DNA from 4 places in the Streptomyces sp. NPDC055955 genome. Region 1 is predicted to be linked to each of the others. Evidence: riboswitches for the same ligand, from Rfam matches in the RefSeq annotation. Region 1 holds a riboswitch; each other region holds the start of a gene.
What was found. A riboswitch is a leader RNA that binds a small molecule or an ion and turns the genes downstream of it on or off. The one in region 1 is predicted to bind thiamine pyrophosphate.

Region 1 (7,315 bases):
AGATGGAGAAGGCCGTCGTGGTCGCCAAGGAGGACTTCGCCGCGATCCGCACCGGCCGTGCGCACCCGGCGATGTTCAACAAGATCGTGGCGGACTACTACGGCGCGCTGACCCCGATCAACCAGCTGGCCTCGTTCTCCGTGCCCGAGCCGCGGATGGCCGTGGTGACCCCGTTCGACAAGAGCGCGCTGCGCAACATCGAGCAGGCGATCCGCGACTCCGACCTCGGCGTCAACCCGAGCAACGACGGCAACATCATCCGTGTGACGTTCCCGGAGCTGACCCAGGACCGTCGCAAGGAGTACATCAAGGTCGCCAAGACCAAGGCCGAGGACTCCAAGATCTCGATCCGCTCCATCCGCCGCAAGGCCAAGGAGACGATCGACAAGCTCGTCAAGGACGGCGAGGTCGGCGAGGACGAGGGCCGCCGCGCCGAGAAGGAGCTCGACGACACCACCGCGAAGTACGTCGCCCAGGTGGACGAGCTGCTCAAGCACAAGGAAGCCGAGCTGCTCGAGGTCTGAGGAATCCGTGAACGACTCTTCCTGGGGAGCGCCGACCGGAGCCGGGTACTGGGGGCCGCCCGACCAGGGGCCTTCCCAGGGGGCTTCCCCGGCGGGTCCCGCGTACGAACAGCATGCGGTTGAGGAGACTCGGCCCATGCCCATCGTGCCCGAAATGCCCGACGTACCCGCCGGTGGTCGTGACCAGGACGACGATCGGGGGGCTGCTCGGCCGAGCGGTCCCCTGTTCCGCGACGAGTCGCCGGGCGGGACGCAGCACGAGCACCCTCATGGGCCCCGGCACGGGCAGCCGAGCGGGGACTCTCCTCACGGGCAGCCGAGCGGGGACTCTCCGTACGGGCAGCCGCGAGGGGCGCAGCACGAATCGCAGCATCCGACACAGCATCAGACGCAGCACCAGACGCCGTATGTGACGCCGCACGAGGCGCAGCAGCACGAGAGCCGGCAGGAGCCCATGCCAAGCGCCGCACAGCCCGTCCCCGCACCGCCGAAGAAGAGCGCGGGCCGTGACCTCGGGGCAGCCATAGGAGTCGGGGTGGGGCTCGGCGCGGTGATCGTCGCGTCGCTCTTCATCGTCAAGGCCGTGTTCATCGGCGTGATAGCGGTGGCCGTCGTCGTCGGCCTCTGGGAGCTCACCTCGCGGCTCGAGGAGCGCAAGGGCATCAAGGCGCCCCTCGTGCCGCTCGCGATCGGCGGCGCGGCGATGATCGTCGCCGGATACGTCCGTGGCACCGAGGGTGCCTGGGTGGCGATGGCGCTCACCGCGCTCGCGGTGCTGGTCTGGCGCATGACGGAGCCCCCCGAGGGCTACCTCAGGGACGTCACGGCCGGTGTCTTCGCCGCGTTCTACGTGCCGTTCCTCGCGACGTTCGTGGCGCTGATGCTCACCGCGGACGACGGACCGCAGCGTGTCCTGACGTTCCTGCTGCTCACGGTCGTCAGCGACACCGGCGCGTATGCGATCGGCTGGCGCTTCGGCAAGCACAAGCTCGCCCCGCGCATCAGCCCCGGCAAGACCCGCGAGGGCCTGGTCGGCGCGGTGACGTTCGCGATGGCGGCCGGCGCGCTGTGCATGCAGTTCCTGATCGACGACGGTGCCTGGTGGCAGGGGCTGCTGCTCGGGCTCGCCGTCGCGGCCAGCGCCACGCTCGGCGACCTCGGAGAGTCGATGATCAAGCGCGACCTCGGGATCAAGGACATGGGCACGCTCCTCCCCGGGCACGGCGGGATCATGGACCGCCTCGACTCGCTGCTTCCGACGGCGCCGGTGGTCTGGCTGCTCCTGGTGATCTTCGTCGGAGCCGGCTGACCGACCCGGAAGTCGCGGCTGGCCTCGGCGGATTCAGGTGACGGGCTCGTTGTCCACGGGACGACGGGCCCGTTGTCGTATGTCTGCGCCACTGGAAGGGGCCGGGGCGCGGCCGACGGGTGGCCGGTTGTTGGGCGCGGTCTGTCCGCGGTGGTGATGGCGAGAAGGGGAATGACTCGCGCCGCTCGGTAGGGACGGGTCCGCTTGTGCCCGATGCCCTGGTCGGTCGGCGTGCTGTGCCCCAGGTGTGACGTGGAGCGGGCGGAGCCGGGCGCCGCTGTGGACGGACGCCAGTGCGACGAGGCCGCATCGCCGGCCCGATTCCGACGGGCCGGCGATGCCCCGTGCTCAGGGCGGTGGCGTCACCACTCGTCGTGGTAGCGGATCACCCGGAAGCTGCCCACGACCCCGTCGTCGACGAAGACGCCTCCTCCCCAGCGGCTCCCTCGGTCGGTTTGGGGCGCGACACCATAAGTGGCGCCGTAAGGGCCGACCGTGGCCACCGGCGCACCGTTGTCGCAGTTGAACCCGCGGTAGACCTCGACGATCGCGTCGCTGTCGTTGTCGATGCTGAAACTGGTCGAGCCCAGTCCACTGGCAGCGGGGACGCAGCCCTCCGTGAAGGCGGAGTACGTGCGTTCGTTGAACTGGATTCTTCCCTCCTTCTTTCCGCCGTAGCCACGGTCGCGGTCCTCGTGGCCGCGGCCCTTGTTCCCCCCGCCGTCGGTGCGGTCGGTACCGGCGCGAGCCGCCGCGGGGGCGGCCTGCTTGACGGGCGGGGCGGCCCGCTTGGCCGGTGGTGCGACGTGCTTGGCCGGCGGGGCGGCCTGGGTCGATTCGGACTGTGCGGCATAGGTGATGCCGGTGGTGGCAAGAACCGCTGCCCCCACCGCGGCGGCGGACACGATGAAGATTCGCGTGGGCATGTCACTCCTCTCTTGCAGAGACGCCAGCTGGACAGCCGACCTGCGACGAACGTAGTAATCGGCTCATCGGCTGTCATTTCAGGACGGCTCAAGGTGTGACATCAGGCTGCTGAGCGAGTGGAATCCCTGCGCTCGGTGCATATCTCGGGGCTTTCCGGCGCAGCGCCGGAATCCTGGTCAGGGCGGGGCGGCGGTGGGGCCGAGAGGGCAGCCGCGGTGCGGCCGGGGCGGCGGTACGGCCCGCCTGCCGCACATCAGCCGGCGGCAGGCTCCGTCCGGAGGGAAAGCGGCTCACCCGGCGGGGCGGTACGAGCGCTGTCGTCGGTCGTCGTGCACCAGGATTCCCTGGGCCTCCATCCGGCGAAGGTGGTACAGCACGCTCGAGGGGCTGCTGAGTCCGACACCGGCGCCGATCTCGCGGACCGTCGGGTACTCCCCGGTTTCCGCGACCCACTCGCGGATGCATCGCACGATGCGCTCCTGGCGCTCGGTCAGATGGTCGATCACTGCGGGCCTCCCTCGCCTCGGGCCTGCCGCCGCAGTTCCACGCGCTCCGCGGGGCTGAGGGGGTAGGCCGCCAGTCGCACGGACAGGCGGTACAAGCGGCGTCGCAGTGCGGTGCGGCCCGGTTGCTCGGCGAGCCGCTCGTACGTGACGGCCCACTCGCGCTGTGTGTTCAGAACGTCATCGGGGAGGGGGTGGTCCATGTCTCGAATTAGAGCGCGTGTTCGATTTTCTCGGCAAGTGGACTCACCGGACTCCGGCCGGACGCGTACGGCTGCGCCCCGCTGCGTGCGGGAGACCCTGGGTGTGCGGTGGCTGGTAGCGCGCCGGCCTGCACGGATGCCGCCGCGTGGGCCGAGAGGCCGGGCCGTTCATGGGCCGCCGAGGCGGCCCGCCGCAGCCGATGGCGACCGGCGACGACCACCCCTCCCTTCTCGGCCTCCAGGTCACGCGAATGGATCTGCGACACTGGACGAGATATGCCTAAGCCCGGAGAACTCACTTTCGTCGCCCCGCGCGGAGCCAAGAAGCCGCCGCGGCACCTCGCCGACCTCTCGCCCGCCGAGCGGAAGGAGGCCGTCGCCGCGATCGGTGAGAAGCCGTTCCGCGCCAAGCAGCTGTCGCAGCACTACTTCTCGCGGTTCGCGCACGACCCCGCGGAGTGGACCGACATCCCCGCCGCCTCGCGCAGCAAGCTGCAGGAGGCGCTGCTTCCGGAGCTGATGACGGTCGTCCGGCATCTGTCGACGGACCAGGACACCACCCGCAAGACCCTGTGGCGGCTCTTCGACGGCACGCTCGTCGAGTCCGTACTGATGCGCTACCCGGACCGGGTCACCATGTGCATCAGCTCGCAGGCCGGCTGCGGGATGAACTGCCCGTTCTGCGCCACGGGACAGGCCGGCCTCGACCGGAACCTGTCGACGGGCGAGATCGTGCACCAGATCGTCGACGGCATGCGCGCGCTGCGCGACGGCGAGATCCCGGGCGGCCCGGCGCGCCTGAGCAACATCGTCTTCATGGGCATGGGCGAGCCCCTGGCCAACTACAAGCGGGTCGTGGGTGCCATCCGCGCGCTCACCGACCCCGAGCCGGACGGCGTCGGCCTCTCGCAGCGTGGGATCACCGTCTCGACCGTCGGTCTGGTGCCCGCCATGCACCGGTTCGCCGACGAGGGACTCAAGTGCCGCCTCGCCGTCTCGCTGCACGCTCCCGACGACGAGCTGCGCGACACCCTCGTCCCGGTCAATACGCGCTGGAAGGTCCGCGAGGTCCTCGACGCGGCGTGGGAGTACGCGGAGAAGTCGGGCCGCCGCATCTCGATCGAGTACGCGCTCATCCGGGACATCAACGACCAGGCCTGGCGTGGTGACCGGCTCGGCCGCCTGCTCAAGGGCAAGCGCGTCCACGTCAACCTGATCCCGCTGAACCCGACGCCGGGCTCGAAGTGGACGGCCTCGCGCCCCGAGGACGAGAAGGCGTTCGTCGAGGCCATCGCGGCCCACGGCGTGCCGGTCACCGTCCGCGACACCCGTGGCCAGGAGATCGACGGGGCATGCGGTCAGCTCGCCGCCACCGAGCGGTAATCTGACGGGCGTACTTACATCTTCATATTCCGACAGGGGAGCGCCACAGCGCTGAGAGTGCGGCATCGGCCGCAGACCCTCTGAACCTTGCCCAGGTCATTCTGGGTAGGAAGTTCGGTCGCCACTCAAGCTGTTGTGTCCTGCCCGGGAATCGTCCGCGATCCCGGGCAGGGCCGCGTCTCTTCCTGGTCACCCAGGAGGGAACTCAGTGAGCACCATCATCAAGGCCACGGCCGTCGCCGTGGCGGCCGGTCTCGGACTCGTCACGCTCTCCGCGTGCGGGGGATCCGACTCCGGCAAGGACGCGGCGGACTCCAAGACCGTCACTCTCGTCAGCCATGACTCGTGGGCCGTCTCCAAGAACGTGCTCAAGGACTTCGAGAAGCGCTCCGGCTACAAGGTCACGGTCCTGAAGGACGGTGACGCGGGCGAGGCCGTGAACAAGGCCATCCTGTCCAAGGACAACCCGCAGGGCGACGTCCTCTTCGGCGTCGACAACACGCTCCTGTCGCGCGCCCTCGACAACGGGCTCTTCCAGCCGTACGCGGCCAAGGGCCTGGACCAGGTGGGGTCCGAGTTCCAGCTCGACAAGGACAAGCACCGGGTCACCCCGATCGACACCGGCAACATCTGCGTCAACTACGACAAGAAGTACTTCGCCGATCACAAGCTGACGCCGCCCGCCTCGTTCGACGACCTCGCCAAGCCCGCGTACAAGAACCTGCTGGTCACCGAGAACGTGTCGACGTCGTCGCCCGGCCTCGGCTTCCTGCTCGGCAGTGCCGCGCAGTACGGCGACGGCGGCACCTCCCGCTCGGGTGAAGCCGGGAGCGGGGAAGGCTGGCAGGGCTACTGGAAGAAGCTCAAGGCCAACGGCGTGAAGGTCGTCGACGGTTGGGAGCAGGCCTACAACGAGGAGTTCTCGGGCTCAGCCGGCGGCAGGAAGGCGGGCGGTGACCGGCCGCTCGTCGTGTCGTACGCGTCGTCGCCGCCGGCCGAGGCGATCTACTCGGACCCGCAGCCGAAGACCGCCCCGACCGGGGTGGCGACCGGCACCTGCTTCCGCCAGACCGAGTTCGCCGGCCTGCTGAGCAACGCGAAGAACGAGAAGGGCGGCAAGGCGCTCCTCGACTTCCTGATCGCGAAGGAGTTCCAGCAGGACATGCCGCTGAACATGTTCGTGGACCCGGTGACGAAGGACGCGGCCCTGCCCGCCGACTACGCGAAGTACGACGTCGAGGTCGACGCCCCGAAGACCATGGCGCCGAAGAAGATCGCCGACAACCGTGACGCCTGGGTCAAGTCGTGGACCTCACTCGTACTGAAGTGACGTCCCCCGGGGAACCTCCGGTGAAGCGCCCGGCATCGCGCCCGGGCACGCCTGCGGTGACTCCCCGTAAGGGCCGTCGGCGCGGGAGCGCGGCTCGGCTCGGCCTCATGGCCGTGCCCGTCGCGTTCTTCGCGGTCTTCTTCGCCTATCCGGTCGCGGCGATCGTCTCGCGCGGCCTGAAGGCGGGCGGCCACTGGCAGTTCGGGCGGATCACCGACGTGCTCGGGCAGCCCGACATCCAGCACGTCCTGTGGTTCACGACCTGGCAGGCGTTCGCCTCGACCGTGCTCACGCTGCTGATCGCGCTCCCCGGCGCGTACGTCTTCGCGCGCTTCGAGTTCAGGGGCAAGCAGGTTCTGAGAGCCGCCGTCACCGTGCCGTTCGTGCTGCCGACCGTCGTCGTCGGCACGGCGTTCCTGGCGCTGGTGGGCCGCGGCGGGCTGCTCGACGGCCTGTGGGGCGTACGCCTCGACACCACGGTGTGGGCGATCCTGCTCGCCCATGTCTTCTTCAACTACGCCGTCGTCGTGCGCACCGTGGGCGGACTGTGGTCGCAGCTCGACCCGCGGCAGGAGGAGGCCGCCCGGATGCTGGGCGCCTCCCGCTGGACGGCCTGGCGGAAGGTGACGCTGCCCGCGCTCGGGCCGGCCGTCGCGGCCGCCGCGCTGATGGTCTTCCTCTTCGCGTTCACGTCGTTCGGCGTGGTCCAGATCCTCGGCGGGCCGACGTTCTCCACTCTCGAGGTCGAGATCTACCGGCAGACCGCGCAGATCTTCGACCTCTCCACGGCGGCCGTCCTCACGATCGTGCAGTTCGCCGCCGTGGGGATCATTCTCGCCGTGCACGCATGGAGCGTTCGCCGGCAGGAGAGCGCGCTGCGCCTCGTGGACGCGGCGCACACCGCCCGACGCCCGCGCGGCCCGGGCCAGTGGGCGCTGCTCGCCGGGGTGGTCGCCACCGTCGCGGTACTGATCCTGCTGCCGCTCGGTGTGCTGATCCAGAGGTCCTTCGAGGGGCCGGACGGCTTCGGCTTCTCCTACTACACGGCGCTCACCTCGTCCGACAGCGGTGCGTTCCTGGTGCCGCCGATCGAGGCGATCGGAAACTCCCTCACGTACGCGCTCGCCGCCACCGCC
Region 2 (7,315 bases), on a different contig from region 1:
CTCTTCGTGGCCTTGGTCGGTGGACTCATCTACGTCGTGCGGAAGTTCATCACGGGCTCGTCCTCGCGCAGCGACTGGTAGCCCGAGGCATCGGTTCGCTCGCGCGGGGGAAGTTTCCCCGCGCGGCCCTCTCGAAGTGGTGGCCAGGGCTAGAGTCCGGAACTCGACGGCCGCACCCCCGTGATTCCCGAGAAGCGGGGGGACCCCACGCGCTTCGGGAGTGAACCTTGGCCACGGCTGAACCGCTTTCCGCCGCCCCGCTGTCCGCCGACACCATGTCTGCCGACGCCAAGTCTCCACATGCGGTGGCCCCACCACACGGATGTCGCACGCACACCTACGACGACGCCCGGGCCGAGGCCCACCCCGAGGGCCCGGCCGGCGCCCCTCCGACCCTCATCGGTTCCGTCCAGCGCGCGATGCGCCTTCTCGAGGCCGTCGCGTCGCACGAAGAGGGAGCGCCGGCCAAGCAGCTGGCCCGGGAGGCCGGCCTCGCGCTTCCCACGGCGTACCACCTGCTGCGCACGCTCGCCCACGAGGGCTATCTCCGCAAGGAGACCGGTCTGTTCGTCCTGGGGGCGGCGGCCGAGAGGCTGAGCAGCAGCGGAGCGCAGCAGAATCGTCGCGGCATGATCACCGAAGCCCTGCAGCACTGGCGCGACGCCATCGGCGTCCCGGTGTACTTCTCGGTTTACCGCGAGGGCGAGATCGAAGTTGTGGCCGTCGCCGACACGCCCGGGAATCCCGCGGTCGCCGAATGGGCCGACTTCCGTGAGACGGGGCACGCCCACGCGATCGGCCAGTGCCTCCTCGCCCAGCTCGACGACGAGAGCCGACGCGATCACCTCGACCGCTATCCCGCCCATTCGATCACCCCGTACACGGTGCGTGACGACCGCGCGCTGCTGCGACGGCTGAACGGACAGGGGCGGATGCAGCCGGTCGTGGAGCGTCAGGAGTACGCGTTGGGCACAGTCTGCGCCGCGTTTCCCATCACCGTGGGCTCCACCGCGGCGACGATGGCGGTCTCCCTCCCGTCCCATCAGGCCGGTCGTCTGCTGCCCGCGGCCCGTCAGCTGCAGAACGAAGTCGGGAAACTCGTGGGGACACTCGCCTTCTCTATCAGCATCTGAAAACTCACTCCTTGTGATCCCGCATGTACGTTAAGCAAGATGCGAAGAGCGTCGGGAAGGCTGTTCCCGGCCGATCGACGGCAAATTGACGGGGTAGGCGATGCGCGAGTCGGTACAGGCAGTACAAGCAGAGGTCATGATGAGCTTCCTCGTCTCCGAGGAACTCTCGTTCCGCATCCCGGTGGAGCTGCGGTACGCCGCCGCTGATCCCTACGCCGTGCGGCTGACCTTCCACCTCCCCGGAGACGCCCCGGTGACGTGGGCGTTCGGCAGAGAGCTCCTGGTGGACGGCGTGGCCGGCCCCTGTGGCGACGGCGATGTGCGCATCGAGCCGGTGGAACTGGCCGGCAGCCCCGGCGACATGCCGGGCGAGGTGCACATCCGGCTCCAAGTGGGCGGGGACCAGGCACTGTTCAAGGCGGGCGTCGCCCCCCTCGTCGCGTTCCTCGACCGCACCGACAAGCTGGTCCCGCTCGGCCAGGAGCGGGCGCTCGCCGACTTCGAGACGCATCTCGACGAGGCACTCGACCGGATCCTCGCCGAGGAGCAGAGCGCGGGCTGACGGGCTCCAGAAGTCCGGCACGATCAACTGATGTAACGCTTCAGCAGACCGGCGCCCCGGGGCTGCCCTCGCAGGGGTTCAGCGCTTCCGACGCCGGCCCCTTCCTCCGCGTGCCGGACCGGCCGTGGCAGCGGACGAGGATCCGGGTCGGTCGGCGGAGACCACCAGAGCCGCGAGCGCGGTCGTCACCGGCACCGAGGCGACCAGCCCGATCGAGCCCACCAGAGTCCGGACGATCTCCTCGGCCACCAGTTCACTGTTGGCCACGGTGCCCACACCGCTCTGCGCGATCGAGAAGAGCAGCAACAGCGGCAGCGCCGCGCCCGCGTACGCCAGGACCAGTGTGTTGACCACGGACGCGATGTGGTCGCGGCCGATCCGGATGCCCGCGCGGTACAGGCCGCGCCGGCCCATCGTCGGGTCGGCCTGATGCAGCTCCCACACCGCCGACGTCTGTGTGACCGTCACATCGTCGAGCACGCCGAGCGAACCGATGATGACGCCGGCGAGCAGCAGACCGCTCATGTCGATGGACGGGTAGAGACCGTGGATCAGGCCTGTGTTGTCGTCGGTGTTGCCGGTCAGCGCGGCCCAGCCGATGAACAGCGAACCGAGCAGGCCGATCAGGAGCAGAGAGACCAGCGTGCCGAGCACCGCGACCGACGTTCGGGCCGTCGGACCGTGACACATGTAGAGAGCGATCAGCATGATGGCGCTCGCCCCGACCACCGCCACCACCAGTGGATTTGAGCCCTGGAGGATCGCGGGCAGGATGAAGAAGGTCAACACCAGGAAGCTGACGGCCAGCGCGACGAGTGCCATGACCCCCCGCAGTCGTCCCACGACGACCACGGCCAGCGCGAAGATCCCGGCGAGGAGCGTCATCGGGAGCCTGCGGTTCACATCGGTGACGGAGTACTGAAGTTCTTTGGGTGCGTCGGGCGCGTAGGCCACGATCACCTTCTGGTTCTCGTGCAACTGCCGCGGCGAGTCCGGCTGCACGATCTCCGTGAACGTATGCCCGGTGTCCTTGCCGCCGTCGACACGGACTGTCGCCTTCTCGCACGTGCCCTTCGCCTGCTGCTCGGCGGACCGACCCTCGGCGGTCGACGTATCGCCGGTGGGGGTGTCGCCGGAGGCGTTTACGGACCGGCAGTCGACCTTGTCGACCCGTATGACGGTGCCCTGTTGGGTCTGCCGGTCGAAGCCGACGCCCGTACGGGCATGGGAGGGGGCGCCGCCGGGCCAGAGCACCACCAGGCCGACGACGACCGCCACGGAGAACGGGATGAGCACGGCGGCGATGACCTTGCGCAGATGCTGGGAAACGGGCGCGGCAGGGCCGTGACTGTGGGAGTGGCCGTGCCCTCCGCCCCCCTGGGCGTGCGGCGGATGCGGCGGTGAGGACGGAGACTGCTGCGTGCTGGTCACCGCCCGATCATCGCAAGAACGGCAGGGGCCCTCTGTTCAGCGCGCCAGAAATGGCGCTAGCGTGGGGGCACCTTTGCACACGCGGGAGCTCGGAGCACCGGGCTGAGAGGGCGCTGACCTCCGCTTCGGCGATGTTTCACATGAAACATCGCCCGACGGAAGCCGCTGCGTCGACCGCCGAACCTGTTACCGGGTAATGCCGGCGTAGGGAGTAGGTCTCATGACCACATCGGACGCACGCACGCCTGCCTCCAACCTGTCCGCAGAGACGGGCGAGGCCGGGAAGTCCATCGGCTGGCACAAGGGGTACGTCACGGGCTCACGCCCTGACCTCCAGGTGCCGGTCCGCCAGGTGCACCTCACCAACGGCACGGCGGTCACGCTCTACGACACGTCCGGGCCGTACACCGATCCGAGTGTCGACACCGATGTCCGCAGGGGCCTCGCGCCGCTGAGGGAGAACTGGATCATCAGCCGTGGCGACACCGAGGAGTATGCGGGCCGCCCGGTCCGCCCCGAGGACGACGGCATCAAGCACACCTCGCCGCGCGGCGGTCTGCGCAACCTCGACGCGGTCTTCCCCGGCCGCCCCCGCCAGCCTCGCCGCGGGCGTGACGGCCAGGCGGTGACCCAACTCGCGTACGCCAGGCGCGGGGAGGTCACGCCCGAGATGGAGTACGTGGCCATCCGGGAGAACGTGGAGCCGGAGGTCGTCCGCGAGGAGATCGCCGCGGGCCGCGCGGTCCTGCCGGCCAACGTCAACCACCCGGAGATCGAGCCGATGATCATCGGCAAGCGGTTCCTGGTGAAGGTCAACGCCAACATCGGCAACTCCGCGGTCACCTCGTCCATCGAGGAAGAGGTGGAGAAGATGACATGGGCGACCCGCTGGGGCGCCGACACCGTCATGGACCTCTCCACCGGTCGCAACATCCACACCACGCGCGAATGGGTCCTGCGCAACTCCCCCGTCCCGATCGGCACGGTCCCGCTCTACCAGGCGCTGGAGAAGGTCGACGGCCGCGCCGAGGAACTGACCTGGGAGATCTACAAGGACACGGTCATCGAGCAGGCCGAGCAGGGCGTGGACTACATGACGGTCCACGCGGGCGTGCGGCTGCCGTACGTCCCGCTCACCGCCAATCGCAAGACGGGCATCGTCTCGCGCGGCGGTTCGATCATGGCCGCCTGGTGCCTGGCGCACCACAAGGAGAGCTTCCTCTACGAGAACTTCGCGGAGCTCTGCGAGATCCTCGCGGCGTACGACGTCACCTATTCGCTGGGCGACGGCCTGCGGCCGGGTTCGATCGCGGATGCCAACGACGAGGCACAGTTCGCCGAGCTGAAGACGCTCGGGGAGCTCAACACGATCGCGAAGAGCTTCAACGTGCAGACGATGATCGAGGGCCCCGGGCACGTCCCGATGCACAAGATCAAGGAGAACATCGACCTTCAGCAGGAGGTGTGCGAGGAGGCGCCTTTCTACACACTCGGCCCGCTGACGACCGACATCGCCCCTGCGTACGACCACATCACCTCCGGCATCGGAGCCGCGATGATCGCGTGGTGGGGGACGGCGATGCTCTGCTACGTCACGCCCAAGGAGCACCTGGGCCTGCCCAACCGTGACGACGTGAAGACCGGCGTCATCACCTACAAGATCGCGGCCCACGCGGCGGACCTCGCCAAGGGGCACCCGGGTGCCCAGGAGTGGGACGACGCCCTCTCCGACGCGCGCTTCGAGTTCCGCTGGGAGGACCAGTTCAACCTCGCCCTCGACCCGGACACGGCAAGGGAGTTCCATGACGAGACGCTCCCGGCCGAACCCGCGAAGACGGCCCACTTCTGCTCGATGTGCGGGCCGAAGTTCTGCTCGATGAAGATCTCGCAGGACATCCGCCGCCAGCACGGCGGGACGAAGAGCGAGATCGAGGAGGGCATGGCGGAGAAGTCCAGGGAGTTCGCCGCCGCGGGCAACCGGGTCTATCTGCCGATCGCGGACTGACCTCGCCCGCGCCGCCCGCAGGCGCCGCGCGCTGTCCACCGGTCGCCCTTCGCGGCCGGTGGACAGAGTGTCCCGGGTCCGAGCTACGGCAGGCCCTGGGGCCTCTCGTCCGGATCGGGCTGGGCTCGCCCGATCCGGACGAAAGACCCTAGTCCGGCTGGTGGTCCGGGCCTCCGAAGTCCGGGCTCGTGAAGTCCGGGCTCGAGTAGGTCGGACGCGGGGCCGCAGGGGAGCCGCTGTCGGCGCCCGGGCTGCTGAACCCGGGCCTGTTGTACCCGAGATGCGGCATGCGGCCCGCGGTTCCGGGAACGCCCCCGCGGTTGGCGGGGGCCGGTGGTGGTTCCGCGAGGGCCTCCCGGAGAAACGGCAGGATGCCGCGCTCCAGGAGCACCAGGCACCACGCTTCCCTTGCCCGGTCCAGCTCCTCGTTCGACTCGCTGTGCGCGCCGGCTGGCAAGGACGTCGCGCCGTTGCGCAGAGCGGTGAGCAGCAGGCCCACGCCGGCGACAAGAATGCCCGCGGCCGTGAGCGCGCCGAACACCCAGCCGGCCGTCAACAAGGTCTGGGCGAACGCCGGTTCCGGATCGAGCATCTTCAGGATGTAGCCGACGAGCAGGAAGATCGCGGCAGCCGTCCCGGCGAGCACGGGGGCGAGCACCGCGACGACGGCTATGACGCCGGCGCCGGTGGTCTCCGCCACCTCGCCCACCGTGGCGGCCAGGCCGATCGCTCCGCCGCCGGACTCCGCCGCGCTTCCTTCTTCACGCAGCGGACGCACGGGCCGGGGCGAGGCGCGCAGGTCGGCGCGGACCTTCACGTAGTTCTGGTACTCGGTCGCTGCGGCGGCCGTGATCAGCGCGGTGGCGTTGAGCGCCATGGTGCGTAGTTGTTCGGGGTTGAGCCGCTGGCCCACTGCGGCGAGATCAGGGCGGTCCGGTGCGGTACGCAGCGCTTCATCGAGGATCCGCTCGAACTCGGGGCGGTCCTCGTTCAGCAGGTGCGGAGCGCTGTTCATGTGCATCCCCCGATGCTCCGTAGGGCTTGGGGGCTCGCATGGTTACGAGCCGTCGGGCAGAAACGGAGGGGAGCCTGCTACGGATAAGCCGATGGTAGAGCGGTGACGGCACGCGGTGACAGGGGGTTTCCCGAATTCGGCCCGGTGGCCGGACCGAGGCCCCGTTCGGTGCGCCTGCCCGGGGAACGCCTAGCTATCCATGGGGAGTTGCTGGACCAGCAGCTTTCCGGCCATGGTCACTCCGCCGTCCATCGCGATCGCGAGACCGCCCGCGTACACATGCGGGCCCTCGATCTGCGGGCGGCTGTCCTCGGATCCGTCCGCCGCGTCCTCGGTGCCGACCTCGCCGAGGAGATACGGGATGGGGCTGTGGCCGTGGACGACGCGCGCGCCGCCGTACGCGTCGAGGAGCTCGCGCACGGCTCCGGGTCCGGATTCGTCGCGGAACGCGAAGCGCTTGGTGAACTTGCGGAAGAGGTCCCAGCACTCGTCCGCGTCGTTACGGGTGAGGGTCTCGCGGACCGTGTCGTTGACCGCCTCGATCGAGTCGCCGTAGTCGAGGTACGCGGTCGTGTCGGAGTGCATCAGGAGGTGGTCGTCCTCCAGCTCGATGGCGTCGAGCCGGGACATCCACTGCAGATGGACGTCCTGGAGACGGTCCATGTCCGCCTTCTGACCGCCGTTGAGCAACCAGGCCGCCTGGAAAGTGGCGGTACCCGCGCCCGAGTTGACCGGAGTGTCGCCGAAGCGTTTGGCGCCGAGCAGGAGCAGCTCGTGGTTGCCCATGAGGGCCTTGCAGTAGCCGCCGGCGGCCGCGGCCTCCGCGGACAGTCGCATCACGAGGTCGATGACGCCGATGCCGTCGGGCCCGCGGTCGGTGAAGTCACCGAGGAACCAGAGCCGGGCGGTGCCCGCCGACCAGCTGCCCTCGGCGTCGATGAGGCCTTGCTCGTGCAGGGCCGCGATCAGTTCGTCGAGGTAGCCGTGCACGTCGCCGACGACATACAGCGGGCCTAGGCCGTCGGCGGGACGGGGCGCGGGCTCGGTGTCGATCTGCACCTGGACCGTGTCACCGCGGTTGATGACCGGCAGGTCGCGCTGGGTGGGCGTGTACCCGTCGGGCTGGTCGAACGCGGGGTCCTGAGGCGTCGGCTCCGCGTAGGAGGGCT
Region 3 (7,315 bases), on a different contig from region 1:
TGCCACCGTCTCGACGAGCACCGGCGACGAGAGCATCCCCGTCTTGACCGCCTGGACGCCGATGTCGTCCACGACGCTGCGGTACTGCGCGCGCACCGCGTCGACGGGGAGCTCCCACGCTCCCTGGACCCCCAGGGAGTTCTGCGCGGTGACGGCGGTCAGGACGCTCATGCCGTGGGCGCCGAGCGCCAGCATCGTCTTGAGGTCGGCCTGGATCCCGGCGCCACCGCCCGAGTCCGAACCGGCGACGGTCAGGACGCGGGGCGGCGCGACGCGTCGGGTGCTCACGGGCACGGTCATGTGCGGGCCTCCTCGTGCGGTGCGGTCCGGGTGTCGGCGGTCGGGCGGCGCAGCCTGAGGGGCGCGTACACGACGAGTGCGGCGACGAAGGCCACGTAGTACGCGAGGTCGGCGCCGTGCAGGGCCTTCGCGACCGGCCCCACGTACAGGCCGCTGTCCATGAACGGGACCGCGGCGGCGAAGGCGGCGACGAAGGCGAGGAGTCCGGGCCACCAGGGCTGCGGCCGTGCGCTCTCGGCGGCGAGGTCGACCGGCGCGCCGCCCCGGGCCCTGGCGCGCGCGAACCAGTCGACGGCCACGACCGCGACGAAGCCGGGGATCCAGTAGCCGACGAACAGCAGGACGTTCTGGAAGCGGGCCGCGGTGTCGGCCGCGTGCATCCACAGCACCAGCGGGAAGCCGAGCACCGCGGCGAGCGCCGCGGCGAGCGGCCGCGGGACCCGGACGCCGATCGTCTGCAGGGCCAGCGAGCCGCTGTAGTCGTTCATGGCGTTGCTGCACAGGGCCGCGAGCGCCACGGCCAGCAGCCCGAAGGAGCCGAGCACGCCCCCGCCGAGAAGCTCGTCGACCCCGCGCGCGGTCTGGTCGGTGAACACGGAGGCGCCCCACAGCCCGAGCGCCTGGACGGCGACGAAGGAGACCGTGACGCCGAGGAGCGTGAACCAGAACATGCGCTGACGGGAGGTGGCGGCCGGAAGATAGCGGCTGAAGTCGCTGGCGTAGGGGGCCCAGGACAGGGACAGGCTGAGCGCGATCGTGCTCGTCAGGACGAACGCGCCGGCCCGGTCGGCGCCGTGCGCGGCCCCGGTGGTGACCGGATGGACACCGTCGAGAAGCTTGACGGCCAGGACCACGAACGCGGCGGCCAGGACGAAGGTCATCAGCTTCTGCAGGCGGTGGACGGCCTCGTAGCCGAGCACACCGAGCGCACCCTGCGCCAGCATCATCACGAGCACGCCGACCCAGAAGGGCCAGCCGCACAGCCTGGCGAGCGCGTCGCCGCCGAACAGGCCGATCAGCGCGTCCCAGGCGACCGACGACAGCCACTGCAGGGCGCCGGGCACCGCGACGGCCCGGCCGAACGCGAGCCGCGCCAGCGGAAGCTGTCCCGCGCCGGTCGCGCTGCCCCACGTACCGAGATACGCGGTGGGCACGGCGCCGACGAGCGTGCCGAAGACGACGGCGGCCAGCGCGGTGGCGAAGTCCAGGCCGAGTGCGATGCCGACGGTGCCGGTGAAGACCCCGGTCATGGTCAGGTTCGGGGCGAACCACACGGTGAACAGGCGCCCGGCGCCGCCGTAGCGGTGGCTCTCGGGGACCGGCGCGATCCCGCGCGCCTCGACCCGCAGGTCACCGGGCGCGGCGGGCATCCGCCCGTCGAAGACGGAGCGCGGTCCGGTGGACCCGGTGCTGCTCGGGGCATGGGGCAACGACATTGGCTGACATCCCTCCGCCAGTGCTAACTGGTTCAGGTTCGACGGGTGTGATCTCAGCCCTCGTGCGGGGCACCCCGTGTCCGGTACGTCGGCAAGGGTAGCTTCCCTGTCCCGGGAGGCAACCCCGGGGGGAGGGGCGACGTCCGCTGCGTGGGTGGCGCGCACCCGCCGCGTGAAATTCGTTCGAGGAGTGCCGCACACCCCCGTACCGTGATCGATTCGAATGATCGCGGACGGTCCGGGCACCCCTGCCCGGCGGTCCGCGTCCCCAGGGACATGCGAAGGAAAGGACGGGACACGATGGAGCAGCGCCACGGTGAGGCCGACGAACGGTTCGGGGCCGTCGCCGACGCGTTCGCGCGGAACTTCACGGAGTTCCCCGAACTCGGCGCCGCCGTCACGGTGTTCGCCGAGGGACGCAAGGTCGTCGACCTGTGGGGCGGAGTCGCGGACGAGCGGACCGGGCGTGCCTGGGAACAGGACACCACCGTCCCCGTCTTCTCCGTGGCCAAGGGCCTGGTGAGCGTCAGCGCGCAGCTCCTCGCCCAGGAGGGGCGGCTCGACCTCGACGCGCCGGTCGGCCGGTACTGGCCCGAGTTCGCACAGCACGGCAAGGAGACCGTCACCACGCGCATGGTGCTCGGGCACCGGGCGGGAGTCCCCGCCCTCGACCCGGTGCTCTCCTTCGAGGAGATCGCCGCGTGGACGCCGGTGATCCGCGCGATCGAGGAGCAGAAGCCGCTGTGGGAGCCCGGCACCGCGTACGAGTACCACGGCCATGTCTTCGGCTTCCTCGTCGGCGAGGTGATCCGGCGGATCACGGGCCTCACCCCGGGCGCGTACTTCCGCCGCGCGGTCGGTGACCCGCTCGGGCTGCGTGCCTGGATCGGGCTGCCCGCCGGAGAGTCGGCACGCGTGGCCCGGCTCGCCGAGGCCGAGGGGCGTCCCGCGATGCCGGGGCCCGAGCATCTGCTCACGCGCATCGTGACGATGAACGGCGCGCTGGCCTTTCCGGGCCTCGACGAGCCGCACGGCTGGAACGACCCCGAGCTGCACGCCGTGGAACTGCCCGGGGCCGGCGCCGTCGCCTCCGCGAGCGGTCTCGCCCGTCTCTACGCGGCGGCCGTCACCGGGGTCGGGGGCCGCGAACGGCTGCTCACGGCGGACACGGTGACCGACGCGCTGCGCGAGCTGTCCTCCGGCGAGGGCTGGCTCGGCTTCGACGCCGGAGCGGGCTGGGGCTCGGGCTTCCTGCTCGACTCGCCGTCCTTCCGCCCGATGCTCGGCGCCCGCAGCTTCGGGAACGACGGAGCCGGAGGCCAATTCGCCTTCGGTGACGACGAGTTCGGGGTGGGCTTCGCCTATGTGGCCAATCGCATGATCGGCCACGGCGACGCCCGAGCCAACCGCCTGATCGCGGCGGTGCGCGCGTGCCTCGGCGCGTGACGCCGTCGCGGTGGGGACGTCCCGTCGTCCCCACCGCGTTCAGCTGGTCTAGCCGTATTGAGCATGAGCGTTGTTGATACGCGCGGGAGGAAGCGGTTGTCTGGACTGTTCTGACCTGCCGGTTCCCGCGGGCCCGCATGGTCGGCCTCAGCTGGGATGTCTCTGGTTGTCGAGGTATTCCTTGTTGCTCGACGGCGGGGCGCCTCCGCACGTGGCGGCAAAGTTTTGAGGGTGACCAGATGTGGTCACCTCAGAGGTACGTGCGGATATGCCGGGGAAGCTCCTGGCGGAGTCTGCGGGCGGAGATGCCCCTTGGGGGGAGCCGACCAGCTGGGACCGGAGACCTTGGGCGGGTGGTGCACCAGCAGGTGCACGTGGTCGGTCGCACTGTTGAACTTGGCCAACTCTGTTTCGAAGTCCGCGCAGACGGCGCGCATGACTTCCTCGCGGCGTTCAAGGATCTCGTCGGTGAACGGTCCGCGCCGATACTTGAGTGTGAAGACCAAGTGGGCGTGGAGAGTGTGGACGACCGTGCAACCCCTACGAATATTGGGATTTGGCTCCCAGTGTGGTGACATAGATCGTTACGATCGCCCGTGTGAAGGTCGTGACGCAGGTCAAACTCATGCCGGATGCCGTGCAGGTATCCGCGCTTAAGCGCACCCTGCGCACGGTCAATGACGCCGCGAACTGGGTTTCGGCGGTGGCGTTCGAGCGCGGTGTGCCGCGTGAGTATGAGCTGCGCAGGCACACCTACGCCGAACTGCGGTCGCGAGGGCTGGGGGCGCAGGCAGCGCAGCACGTGATCAAGAAGACCCGCGATGCCTACACGACGCTCAGGGCCAGCATCCGCGCTGGGAATCTCGGCAGGCCTGGATCGAAGCGTCGTACCAAGGCTGAGTCCAAGCCCATCGTCTTTAGGCCCCAGGCTGCGCAGCCGTATGACGACCGGTGTTTGAGCTGGCAGTACGAAGCGCAGACGGTGAGTATCTGGACAATCTCCGGGCGTATCAAGAACGTCCGCTTTGCCTGTTCGGCTGGCGCACTCAAGACGCTGCAGGAGCACCGGCAGGGTGAATCGGACCTGGTCGAACGCGACGGCGTGTTCTATCTGCTGGCGACCTGCGAGGTGCCCGAGACCGAGCAGTACGAGCCCGCCCATTTCATCGGCGTGGATCTGGGAATCGTCAACATCGCCACTACGTCCACCGGCCACAAGAGTGCCGGGCGGGACCTGAACCGGCACCGTAAGCGGCACCTCGATCTGCGCAGGAAGCTGCAGGCCAAGGGCAGCAAGTCCGCCAAGCGGCTGTTGAAGAAGCGTAACCGGCGTGAACAGCGTCACGCGAAGAACCAGAACCACATCATCGCGAAGACGATCGTGACCGAGGCTGAACGCACCTCGGCCGGGATCTCCCTGGAGGAACTCAAGGGAATCCGGCAGAGGGTACGGCTCCGCAAGCCCCAACGGGTCGCACTGCACTCCTGGGCGTTTGCCCAGCTCGCAGGCTTCATCGTCTACAAGGCCCGCAGGGCCGGTGTCCCCGTGGTCTTCGTCGATCCCGCCTACACCTCGCAGCAGTGCTGCGAGTGCGGCCACATCGACAAGAAGAACCGGGCAAGCCAGGCCCTGTTCACGTGCCGGAACTGCGGGGTCGTTGCCCACGCAGACCGGAATGCTTCCCGCAACATCGCCCGCAAGGGCGAGGCTGTGTGGACTGCGGGGCGTGAGTCACGCGTCCCTGCCACCCTGTAAGGGTGGCTGGACGGAGGAGCCCACCCGACAGCCAGTCGGGCGCTACCTCCAAACCCGGTCCCATAGGGCCGGGTCAAGTTGACACCTTCGTACTCCCCGTGGCCGTGGCCGGCGCGTCGGGCGTGTGGGCGACCACGGGCCCGCCCTCGACGAGCCGCCGGATGCCCGGTGTGGCGACGGCCGCGACGGCCATGGCGGCGACCAGGAACCACAGGCCGCCCACGGCCGACCCCGTGCGGTCGACGACCACGCCGATGCCCATCGGTCCGAAGCCGCCGCCCAGATTGCCCACGGCGTTGATCACCGCGATGCCGGAGGCCGCCTGAATTCCCGTCAGGAAGCGTGAGGGGAGCGTCCACAGCACCGGCTGCCCCGCGAAGATGCACATCGCGGCCACGCTGATGAAGGCCATCTGCAGCACGTGGTTGCCGGTCAGGGCGCTGGCCGCGAGGCCGAGGGCGCCGGCGGCGGCGGTGCCCGCGATCCACGGGTAGCGCGCACCGCTTCGGTCCGCGAGTTTCGGCACGACGTACAGGCCGACGGCCACGAAGACGTACGGGATGGCGGTGATGAAGCCGGTGGCCGTCGTGGAGAGGCCGCCGAAGCCGTCGACGATCGTCGGCAGCCAGAAGCTCAGCCCGTAGGCGCCGAGCGGGAAGCACAGGTAGAAGAGCGACAGCAGGACCACTCGCCTGTCGCGCAGCGCGCGCAGCGGACTTCCGTGTCCGCGCTCGCCCAACGCGTCGGCCTCTGCGGCGAGTTCACCGGCGATCCAGGCCCGTTCCTCGGCCGTGAGCCGGCGGACGCCTTCGGGGCCGTCGGGCAGGAAGCGCAGGGTCACGAAGCCGAGCACGATCGCCGGCACGCCCGTCGCGATGAAGATCCACTGCCACCCCTCGAGCCCGAACGTGCCGTCGAGGTCGTCGAGCGCGCCCATCACGGGGTTGCCGATGATGAAGGCGAGGGGCGCGGACATCATGAACCAGCCGGTCATGCGTGCCCGGTAGCGGCACGGATACCACTTGGTGAGGTAGTAGAGGACTCCCGGGTAGAAGCCGGCCTCGGCGACGCCGAGCAGGAAGCGCGCGGCGTAGAACTGCCAGTCGTTGCCGACCAGCGCCGTCAGGACGGTCACCACGCCCCAGCTGAGCATGATGCGGGTGAACCAGCGGCGCGCGCCGAATCGGTCGAGGTAGACGTTGCTGGGCACCTCGAAGATCGCGTACGCGATGAAGAAAGCGACCTGGCCGAAGGTGAACGCGGCGTTCGACAGGCCGAGTTGGTCCTGGAGCGTCAGCTTGGCGAAGCCGACGTTCGACCGGTCTATGTACGCCACCAGATACAGCAGGACCAGGAACGGCATCAGCCGCCGGGTCACCGCCTTCATGACTGTCGATTCCACGGCTCTCCCAGGTCGTTCGTGCCGGATCCGCGTCGATCCTCTGGACACGCCGGGACCGTATCGTGATTTGATAGCACCATTGAAGGGGTGCGTCGGACACGGCTTGATCACGGCCGCGGTCACGGCCCTGGCATCGCACCGGAAGGACTACACATGGCCGCGCTCGAACCCACACCCGACGACAGCGAGGCGCCGCTGCGCTCCCGCGCCTGGTTCGGCGACGGCGGCAAGAACGGCTTCATCTCCCGCCACCATCTGCGCGCGATGGGCCGCGGCGGTCACAACTTCGACGGCCGCCCGGTCATCGGCATCTGCAACACCTTCTCCGAACTGACGCCTTGCAACGGCCACCTCCAGCTCATCGCGGACGCCGTGAAGCGCGGCGTCCTCCAGGCCGGCGGCTTCCCCCTCGAATTCCCCGCCATGTCCCTGGGCGAGCCGTTCCTGCGCCCCACCTCGATGCTCTACCGCAACCTCGCCGCGATGGAGATCGAGGAACAGATACGGGCCAACCCCCTGGACGCCGTCGTCCTGCTCACCGGCTGCGACAAGACCACCCCCGCCGCCCTCATGGGCGCCGCGAGCGCGGGTGTCCCCGCGATCGTCTTCACCGGCGGCCCGATGCTCAACGGACGTTTCCAGGGCCGCAACGTCGGCTCCGGCACGGACATCTGGCGCATGACCGAGGAACTGCGGGCCGGGACCGTCACCCAGGAGGAGTTCACCGAGTTCGAGAGCTCCCTCAACCGCAGCGCCGGTCATTGCATGACGATGGGCACCGCCTCCACCATGGCGTGCCTGACCGAGGCCCTCGGCATGATGCTCCCCGGCGGCTCGGGCCTGCCCGCGGTCGACGCACGCCGCGGCACCCTCGCCGAGGAGACCGGCGCCCGCGCCGTCGCACTCGCCGGCAGCGACCTCACCCCGGCGCGCATCATGACGCGCGCGGCCTTCGAGAACGCCGTCCGGATCAAC
Region 4 (7,315 bases), on a different contig from region 1:
CCTCGACGGGGGACTGCCGGGCGACGCTGCCCTTGTCCGCGTCCGAGTACACCCGCGCCGTCGCGATCTCGGCCTTCAGACCCACGTCCTGCAGATCGGCGATGGCGTCCTCCTCGGACTCGCCCGTCACGTCCGGGACGTCCACCGCGCTGCCCCTGCTGACCACGAGCGCGATGGCCGAACCGGTCCGGCGCGTGGTGCCCGACTCCGGGTCCGTGGCGATCACCGCCCCCTTGGCAACGCCGTCGTCGAACTCCTTGGTGACCATGCCGGGCTCCAGACCCGCGTCCTTCAGCCGGCGCTCCGCCCGGCCGAGGGGCGTGCCCTGGAGGTCGGGGACCTTCACGGTCTCCGGTCCCAGGGACATCGTCAGATCCACCGCCCCGTGGTCCCGGATGCGGGCGCCCACCTCGGGGTCGCTGGCGAGCACGGTGTCGCGCTTCACGGTGTCGCTGTACGCGTGCTTGACGTGCCCGAGCTCGAGACCTGCCTCGCCGAGCCGCGCCTCGGCCTGCGTCTGCGTCTTCGCGAGCAGCGGCGGGACCTGCGTGAACTGGCCCGAGTTGATGTACCAGACTCCCGCACCGAGGCCGAGGGCCAGCAGCACGGCCGCGACGGCCGCGAGCACACCGCGCCGCGGACGACGCCTCCGGGAAGGGGCGGGCGGCGGGGGCGGCGTCTCGAAGCGGCTCGTGCGGTCGAGCTCCGCCTGCGGGTCCTGGTCGTCGGCGGGCAGCGGGAGCTGTACGCCCCTGGTCCGCAGCGCCGACGGGATCACGCTCGTGCGGTCGTCGGAGATGTCACGGTCCCCGAGGTCCTCGGGGCGTGCGGCCGGCGGCACCGCGTCGAGCTGCGCGTCCGTGAGGACGGCCCGGGCCGACCTGACCCGGGCGAGCAGCGCCACGGCGTCGTACGGCCTGAGGTCGGGCGTGCGCGCGGTCGCCGAGGCGACGAGCTCGTCCAGCTCCGCGGGCAGGCCGGGAACGGACGCGGACGGGGGCGGCACGTCCTCGTTCAGGTGCTGGTAGAGGACCTGGGCGGGGGAGTCGCCCGAGCGCGGCTTGGCGCCCGTGAGCATCTCGTAGAGCACCACCCCGCACGCGTACACGTCGACGCGGGGGTCCGCGGTGCCGGACTCAATCTGCTCGGGGGCGAGGTAGGAGACGGTGCCGAGGACGGCGCCCGTCGTGTTCGTGACCGTGTTCACAGCCCGTACGAGGCCGAAGTCCGCCACCTTCACGCGGCCGTCGTCCCCTATGAGGACGTTCTCCGGCTTCATGTCGCGGTGCACGAACCCCGCGCGGTGCGCGGCGCCGAGCGCGGCGAGGACCGGCTCCAGGATGTCGAGCGCGGCGCGCGGCCGCAGTGCCCCGCGGTCCCTCAGGACGTCCCGCAGGGTGCAGCCCGCGACGTACTCCATCGCCAGATAGACGTACTGGCCGTCGGCGCCCTGGTCGAAGACCCCGACCACGTTCGGGTGGGAGAGCCGGGCGACGGACTTGGCCTCGCGGATGAAGCGCTCGACGAACGAGGCGTCGGCGGCGAGGGCCGGGTGCATCACCTTGAGCGCGAGCACGCGGTCCAGGCGGGTGTCCACGGCCCTGTAGACCGTGGCCATCCCGCCGACCGCGATGCGTGCGTCGACGCGGTACCGGCCGTCGAGCACCTGCCCGACGAGAGGGTCCTGAAGGGTCGTGTCCACGCAGGTGAGTGTACGAGCCGCCGCCGACACCCGGCTCCGCGAGCGGCCGTACTGCAGCAGAGCTGTGACCGGGCTGTACGCCCCTCAGAACGCGGGCCGCTCCGGGTCCAGCCTGGCCATCCCGGACACGGGCGACGAGGCCTCGGCGAAGTGCCTGCGGGGGATACGGCCCGCCCGGAACGCCAGCCGCCCCGCCTCGACCGCGTGCCGCATGCCCTGCGCCATCAAGGCCGGCTCCTGTGCGCGGGTGACCGCTGAGGCGAGCATCACACCGGCGCACCCCAGCTCCATCGCGAGCGCCGCGTCGGACGCCGTCCCGGCGCCCGCGTCCAGGATCACCGGCACGCCCGCGTGCTCGGTGATCAGCTGGAAGTTGTGCGGGTTGCGGATGCCGAGCCCGGAGCCGATGGGGGAGCCGAGCGGCATGACCGCGGCACAGCCCACGTCCTCCAGCTTCCGCGCGAGCACCGGGTCGTCGTTCGTGTACGGCAGCACGGTGAAGCCGTCGTCGACGAGGATCTCCGCCGCGTCCAGGAGCTCGATCGGGTCGGGCAGTAGGGTGCGCTCGTCCGCGATGACCTCCAGCTTGACCAGGTCCGTGCCGAGCGCCTCGCGCGCGAGGCGGGCGGTCAGGACGGCCTCACCGGCGGTGAAGCAGCCCGCCGTGTTCGGCAGTACCTGGATCCCCAGCTTCTCCAGGACGGAGAGCACGGACCCCTGCACACTCGCGTCCACGCGCCGCATCGCGACGGTCGTCAGCTCCGTGCCGGACGCGACGAGGGAGCGTTCGAGGACGTCGAGGCTGGGCGCCCCGCCCGTGCCCATGATCAGCCGGGACGAGAACGACGTACCGCCGATGACCAAGGAGTCGTCAGCCATGGGTTCAGCCTCCCTGGACCGCGGTGAGGACCTCGACACGGTCCCCGTCCGTGAGTGCGGTGACGGCCCACCGGGTGCGCGGGACGACGGTTTCGTTGAGTGCGGCGGCGACCCCGGACGGCGCGCTGGTCAGCGTGGAGACGAGGGCGTCGAGCGTGGTGCCCGGGGCGACCTGGCGGCCCTCCCCGTTCACGGATACGTGGGTGACGGACACGGTCATACGGACTGCTCCACAGAGACGGGTGCGGGGACGGCGTCGAAGCGCCGCGGGGTGAAGGGGCGGGCCACTTCGGGGAGTTCGCCGGTGGCGAGCACGTGGGCCATGGCGTCGCCGGTGACCGGCGTGAGCAGCACGCCGTTGCGGTAGTGGCCGGTGGCGAGCAGCAGGCCCGGCAGTGCGGTCGGGCCGAGGATCGGGGCGTTGTCGGGGGAGCCGGGGCGCAGGCCCGCGCGGGTCTCCGTGAGCGGCAGCTCCGTGATGCCGGGCACCAGCTCGTGGGCGTCACGCAGCAGCTCGTAGACGCCGCCCGCGGTGACCGTCGTGTCCCAGCCGAGCTCCTCGCTGGTGGCCCCGACGACGAGCTCGCCGTTGACCCGGGGCACCAGGTAGAGGTTGCCGCCGCGCACGACGGCGCGCACGGTGCGGCTCAGGAACGGCGCGTACACCTTCGGCACGGTCAGGCGCAGTACCTGTCCCTTCACCGGGCGCACCGGCGGCAGTACGTCGTCCGGGACCCCGGCGAGCCTGCCGCTGAGGCTGCCGCCGGCGAGGACGACCCGGTCCGCGTCGAGCACGGTGCCGTCGGCGAGGACCACGCCGCGCGCGCCCTCGCGGACGACTGTCAGCCGCTTGGCCCACTGCCGGTGGAACCGCACCCCGGCCAGCTCGCAGGCCGCCACAAGGGCCTTCGCGAGGCGTCTCGGATCGATCTGGTGGTCACCGTCGACGCGCAGGCCGCCCCGCACGGACGGGGCCAGCATCGGTTCGAGGCGCCGGCACTCACGGCCCGACAGCCACTCCGAGTCCAGGCCCGACTTGTGCTGGAGGGCGTGCAGTTCCCGCAGGTGCGCGCGGTCGTCCGAGTCGAGCGCCACGGCGAGGGTGCCGCACGCGCGGTAACCGAGGTCGAGCCCGGTGGCCTCGGAGAGCTCGGCCGCGAACGCCGGATAGCGGCGCGCGGACTCGACGTTGAGGCCGAGGAGGGTCTGTTCGGTCTCTCCGTAGTGCAGTTCGGTGACGGCGGCGAGCATCCCGGCCGCCACCTGGGCGGCCCCGCCGCCCGGTTCGGGGTCCACGACCGCGGTGCGCAGCCCGCGCTGCGCGGCCCGCCACGCGGTGACGAGACCGATGATCCCGCCGCCCACGACCAGGACGTCGGAGCCTTCAGAAGTACGCGACATGGGCGTCCAGCCCCTCCCTTCGCCGGCATGACCCGGATCAGGTTCGTACGGTCGGAGGCCGTCCCAGCCTCCCTCTCAGCCCGGTACGTCCGGGCTCCCGCGAGTGCTTTACGGTGGCCACCCTAACCCCCTGACCCACTGCACCGACGCCCAGTAAGGGAGCCCCCGCGCATGGCCCGCTCGCTCGACGGACTCGTTCTCGCCCCGGTCGCCGACCAGGCGCCAGGTCAGGTGGGTACGCAGACGCGGTTCGCCTACCACGAGGAGGACGGCCGGATCTGGGCCGAGTACGCGGGCGGGGACGTGGTGCGCGGCCACCTCGTGGGCACCCGCGAGGGTGACCGGATCGACTTCAGGTACGTACAGCTGAAGACGGACGAGACGACCTCCTCCGGGCACTGTGTCTCGCTCGTCGTGGACCTTCCCGACGGGCGGGTGCGGCTGGACGAGACGTGGGAGTGGGAGTCGCAGGCGGGCAGCGGGACGAGCGTCGTCGAAGAGGTCCCCGGCGCCTGACGGCGCGGGCGGCCGCGGCGGTCAAACCGGCGGCCGGTGTGGAAGACGTCACGGGACCGGAGTGACGCGGCCCGCTGACTGACTGAACGTCAGGTGCATATGGTGATCCGGTGAGCGAGCAGACCCAGAACCAGGCAGGGCGGCACGTCGTCATCGTCGGCGCCGGGATGGCGGGGGTCCAGACCGCCGTGGCCCTGCGCGAACAGGGCTTCACCGGCGCCGTCACGCTGATCGGCGCCGAACCCCACCAGCCGTACGACCGGCCCCCGCTGTCCAAGGCCGTCCTGCTCGGCAAGGCCGAGGGGTCCGCCTTCGACGTCGACTTCGAAGCACTCGACATCACGCTCGAACTGGGCCGCGAGGTCACCGGCGTACGCCCCGCCGAACACACCCTCGACACCGCCACCGGACCCGCCCCCTACGACGTCCTCGTCCTCGCGACCGGCGCCGAGCCCATCAGGCTGCCCGGCACGGAGGACATCCCCGGAGTCCATCTGCTGCGCACGCTCGACGACGCCGAACGTCTGCGCCCCGTCCTCGCCGCGCAGCGCGACATCGTCGTCGTGGGAGCGGGCTGGATCGGCGCCGAGTTCGCCACCGCGGCCCGCGAGGCGGGATGCGCGGTCACCGTCGTCGAGGCGGCCGAGCGGCCGCTCGCCGGGGCGCTGCCCGAGGAGGTCGCCGCCCCCATGGCCGCCTGGTACGCGGACGCCGGGGCGGAACTGCGCACCCACGCGCGCGTGGAGCACGTCGAACCGGGCGCCGTCCTTCTCGACGACGGCACCCGGGTGCCCGCCGGCGCCGTCGTCGTCGGCATCGGGGCCCGCCCCGCCACCGGCTGGCTCACCGGCTCCGGCATCACGCTCGGCGCCCACCGCGAGGTCGTGGCGGACGACCGCCTGCGCACCTCCGAGCCCGATGTGTACGCGGTGGGTGACTGCTCGTCCTTCCCTTCGGGACGGTACGGCGAGCGCCTGATGGTCCACCACTGGGACAACGCGCTCCAGGGCCCCCGCACGGTCGCCGCCAACATCATCGGCGACACCCCGGCGACGTACGACCCGGTGCCGTACTTCTGGTCGGAGCAGTTCGGCCGCTTCGTCCAGTACGCCGGGCATCACGCGGCCGCCGACACCACCGTGTGGCGCGGCGACCCGCAGGGCGCCTCCTGGAGCGTGTGCTGGCTGCGCGAGAGCCGTCTCGTCGGCGTCCTCGCCGTGGGCCGCCCGCGCGACCTGGCGCAGGGACGCAAGCTCATCGAGTCCGGCGCCCCGCTGGATCCGCAGGTCATCAGCGACCCGGCCCGTCCCCTGAAGGCCGCAGTCGTGTGACCGCCCCGCGCGGGCGGGGGTCCTTTTGCGCGGCCGCGTTTCCCACTGTCAGTCCGGGATGGCAGGCTTGTCCTGTGACCGAGATTGACGCAAAGATCGATGCTCTCGTCCCCGAGTGGCTCACCCTCCCCGACATCGCCGAGCGGTTCGGCGTGGAGGTGACGCGTGTGCGGCAGCTGGTGAAGGAAGGCCAGGTGATCGCCGTACGCCGCGGTGAGAACAGGGCGCTGCACGTGCCCGCCGCCTTCATCGACGGCGACAAGGTCGTCAAGGGCCTCACCGGGACGCTGACCCTGCTCAGGGACGACGGCTTCAACGACGAAGAGATGCTCGAGTGGCTCTTCACCCCCGATCCGACCCTGCCGGGCACCCCCGCGCAGGCGCTGAGCGAGAATCGCGGGACGGAGGTGAAGCGCCGCGCCCAGGCGCTCGCCGTCTGACCTGACAACCGTCCGGCGTGGGGGGGGCGCGCCCCCCCCCCCCCCCCCCCCCCCCCCCCGGGGGGGGGGCCCCCCGGGCCGGGGCCGCCCCCCCGCCCGCCCCCGGCCCCCCCCCGGGGGGGGGCGCCGCTCGCCGGGGGGCCGGGGGGGCCCGCCCCGCCCCCCGCCGCGCGCCTCGCCCCCCCCCCCCCGCGGGGGGGGGGGCCCCCCCCCCCCGCCCCCCCCACGCCACCGACCACGGGGGGACTCACCCATGGCCATGGCCGCCACGCAGCGCGCCCAGCTCGCCGACGCCCGGCTGTACCTGTGCACGGACGCCCGCAAGCGCCAGGGCGACCTCCCCGAGTTCCTCGACGCCGTTCTGGCGAACGGCGTGGACATCGTTCAGCTGCGCGACAAGGGCATGGAGGCGGGCGAGGAGCTGGAGCACCTGGCCGTCCTCGCCGACGCCGCCGCCCGCCACGGCAAGCTGTTCGCGGTCAACGACCGGGCGGACGTCGCCCACGCCGCCGGCGCCGATGTCCTGCACCTGGGCCAGGGCGACCTGCCGGTCGCGGCCGCCCGCGCCATCCTCGGCGAGGACGTCCTGATCGGCCGCTCCACGCACGCAGACACGGAGGCCGCCGCGGCCGCCGTCCAGGACGGCGTGGACTATTTCTGCACCGGCCCCTGCTGGCCGACGCCCACCAAGCCCGGCCGGTACGCGCCCGGCCTCGACCTGGTGCGTCACACGGCCTCGCTCGGCACGGACCGCCCCTGGTTCGCGATCGGCGGCATCGACGCGGGGAACCTGGACGAGGTGCTCGAAGCCGGCGCCCGCCGCGTCGTCGTCGTCCGTGCCATCACCGAGGCGGACGACCCGGGCGCGGCGGCGGCCGACCTCGCGAAGCGGCTGCGTACGGCCTGACCCGCCCGGACACGCTCCGCCAAGACGTGTGTCCGCAGGGTGGACGGGGATTAGGGACAGGGCGCTCCCGTGGCTAACCTGCCCATATGGCCCTTGGCACCGCTTCCACCAGGACTGATCGCGCACGCACCGTGCGCGA

Region 2: linked by a shared signal. The riboswitch ahead of thiC (phosphomethylpyrimidine synthase ThiC) and the one ahead of ACFC96_RS18145 (thiamine ABC transporter substrate binding subunit) in region 1 are both predicted to bind thiamine pyrophosphate.
Region 3: linked by a shared signal. The riboswitch ahead of ACFC96_RS39825 (purine-cytosine permease family protein) and the one ahead of ACFC96_RS18145 (thiamine ABC transporter substrate binding subunit) in region 1 are both predicted to bind thiamine pyrophosphate.
Region 4: linked by a shared signal. The riboswitch ahead of thiO (glycine oxidase ThiO) and the one ahead of ACFC96_RS18145 (thiamine ABC transporter substrate binding subunit) in region 1 are both predicted to bind thiamine pyrophosphate.

The regions. Positions count from the first base shown of each region.
Region 1 is NZ_JBHJYS010000008.1:115,616-122,930, reverse strand. It holds gene frr (ribosome recycling factor) at 1-524, shown strand, start outside; gene ACFC96_RS18170 (phosphatidate cytidylyltransferase) at 532-1,833, shown strand; gene ACFC96_RS18165 (hypothetical protein) at 2,196-2,759, opposite strand; gene ACFC96_RS18160 (hypothetical protein) at 3,051-3,266, opposite strand; gene ACFC96_RS18155 (hypothetical protein) at 3,263-3,466, opposite strand; gene rlmN (23S rRNA (adenine(2503)-C(2))-methyltransferase RlmN) at 3,743-4,849, shown strand; TPP riboswitch at 4,874-4,979, shown strand; gene ACFC96_RS18145 (thiamine ABC transporter substrate binding subunit) at 5,058-6,179, shown strand; gene ACFC96_RS18140 (ABC transporter permease) at 6,287-7,315, shown strand, end outside.
Region 2 is NZ_JBHJYS010000007.1:189,933-197,247, forward strand. It holds gene ACFC96_RS16640 (DUF5326 family protein) at 1-81, shown strand, start outside; gene ACFC96_RS16645 (IclR family transcriptional regulator) at 420-1,133, shown strand; gene ACFC96_RS16650 (SsgA family sporulation/cell division regulator) at 1,234-1,695, shown strand; gene ACFC96_RS16655 (YibE/F family protein) at 1,774-3,126, opposite strand; TPP riboswitch at 3,198-3,354, shown strand; gene thiC (phosphomethylpyrimidine synthase ThiC) at 3,347-5,131, shown strand; gene ACFC96_RS16665 (hypothetical protein) at 5,280-6,152, opposite strand; gene ACFC96_RS16670 (metallophosphoesterase family protein) at 6,336-7,315, opposite strand, start outside.
Region 3 is NZ_JBHJYS010000029.1:10,072-17,386, reverse strand. It holds gene thiD (bifunctional hydroxymethylpyrimidine kinase/phosphomethylpyrimidine kinase) at 1-300, opposite strand, end outside; gene ACFC96_RS39825 (purine-cytosine permease family protein) at 297-1,736, opposite strand; TPP riboswitch at 1,729-1,823, opposite strand; gene ACFC96_RS39820 (serine hydrolase domain-containing protein) at 2,037-3,182, shown strand; gene tnpA (IS200/IS605 family transposase) at 3,428-3,760, opposite strand; gene ACFC96_RS39810 (RNA-guided endonuclease InsQ/TnpB family protein) at 3,808-4,938, shown strand; gene ACFC96_RS39805 (MFS transporter) at 5,012-6,340, opposite strand; gene ACFC96_RS39800 (IlvD/Edd family dehydratase) at 6,494-7,315, shown strand, end outside.
Region 4 is NZ_JBHJYS010000017.1:181,721-189,035, reverse strand. It holds gene pknB (Stk1 family PASTA domain-containing Ser/Thr kinase) at 1-1,702, opposite strand, end outside; gene ACFC96_RS30415 (thiazole synthase) at 1,787-2,581, opposite strand; gene thiS (sulfur carrier protein ThiS) at 2,586-2,801, opposite strand; gene thiO (glycine oxidase ThiO) at 2,798-3,982, opposite strand; TPP riboswitch at 3,980-4,093, opposite strand; gene ACFC96_RS30400 (hypothetical protein) at 4,154-4,498, shown strand; gene ACFC96_RS30395 (NAD(P)/FAD-dependent oxidoreductase) at 4,609-5,829, shown strand; gene ACFC96_RS30390 (Rv2175c family DNA-binding protein) at 5,904-6,269, shown strand; gene thiE (thiamine phosphate synthase) at 6,529-7,176, shown strand; gene metF (methylenetetrahydrofolate reductase [NAD(P)H]) at 7,263-7,315, shown strand, end outside.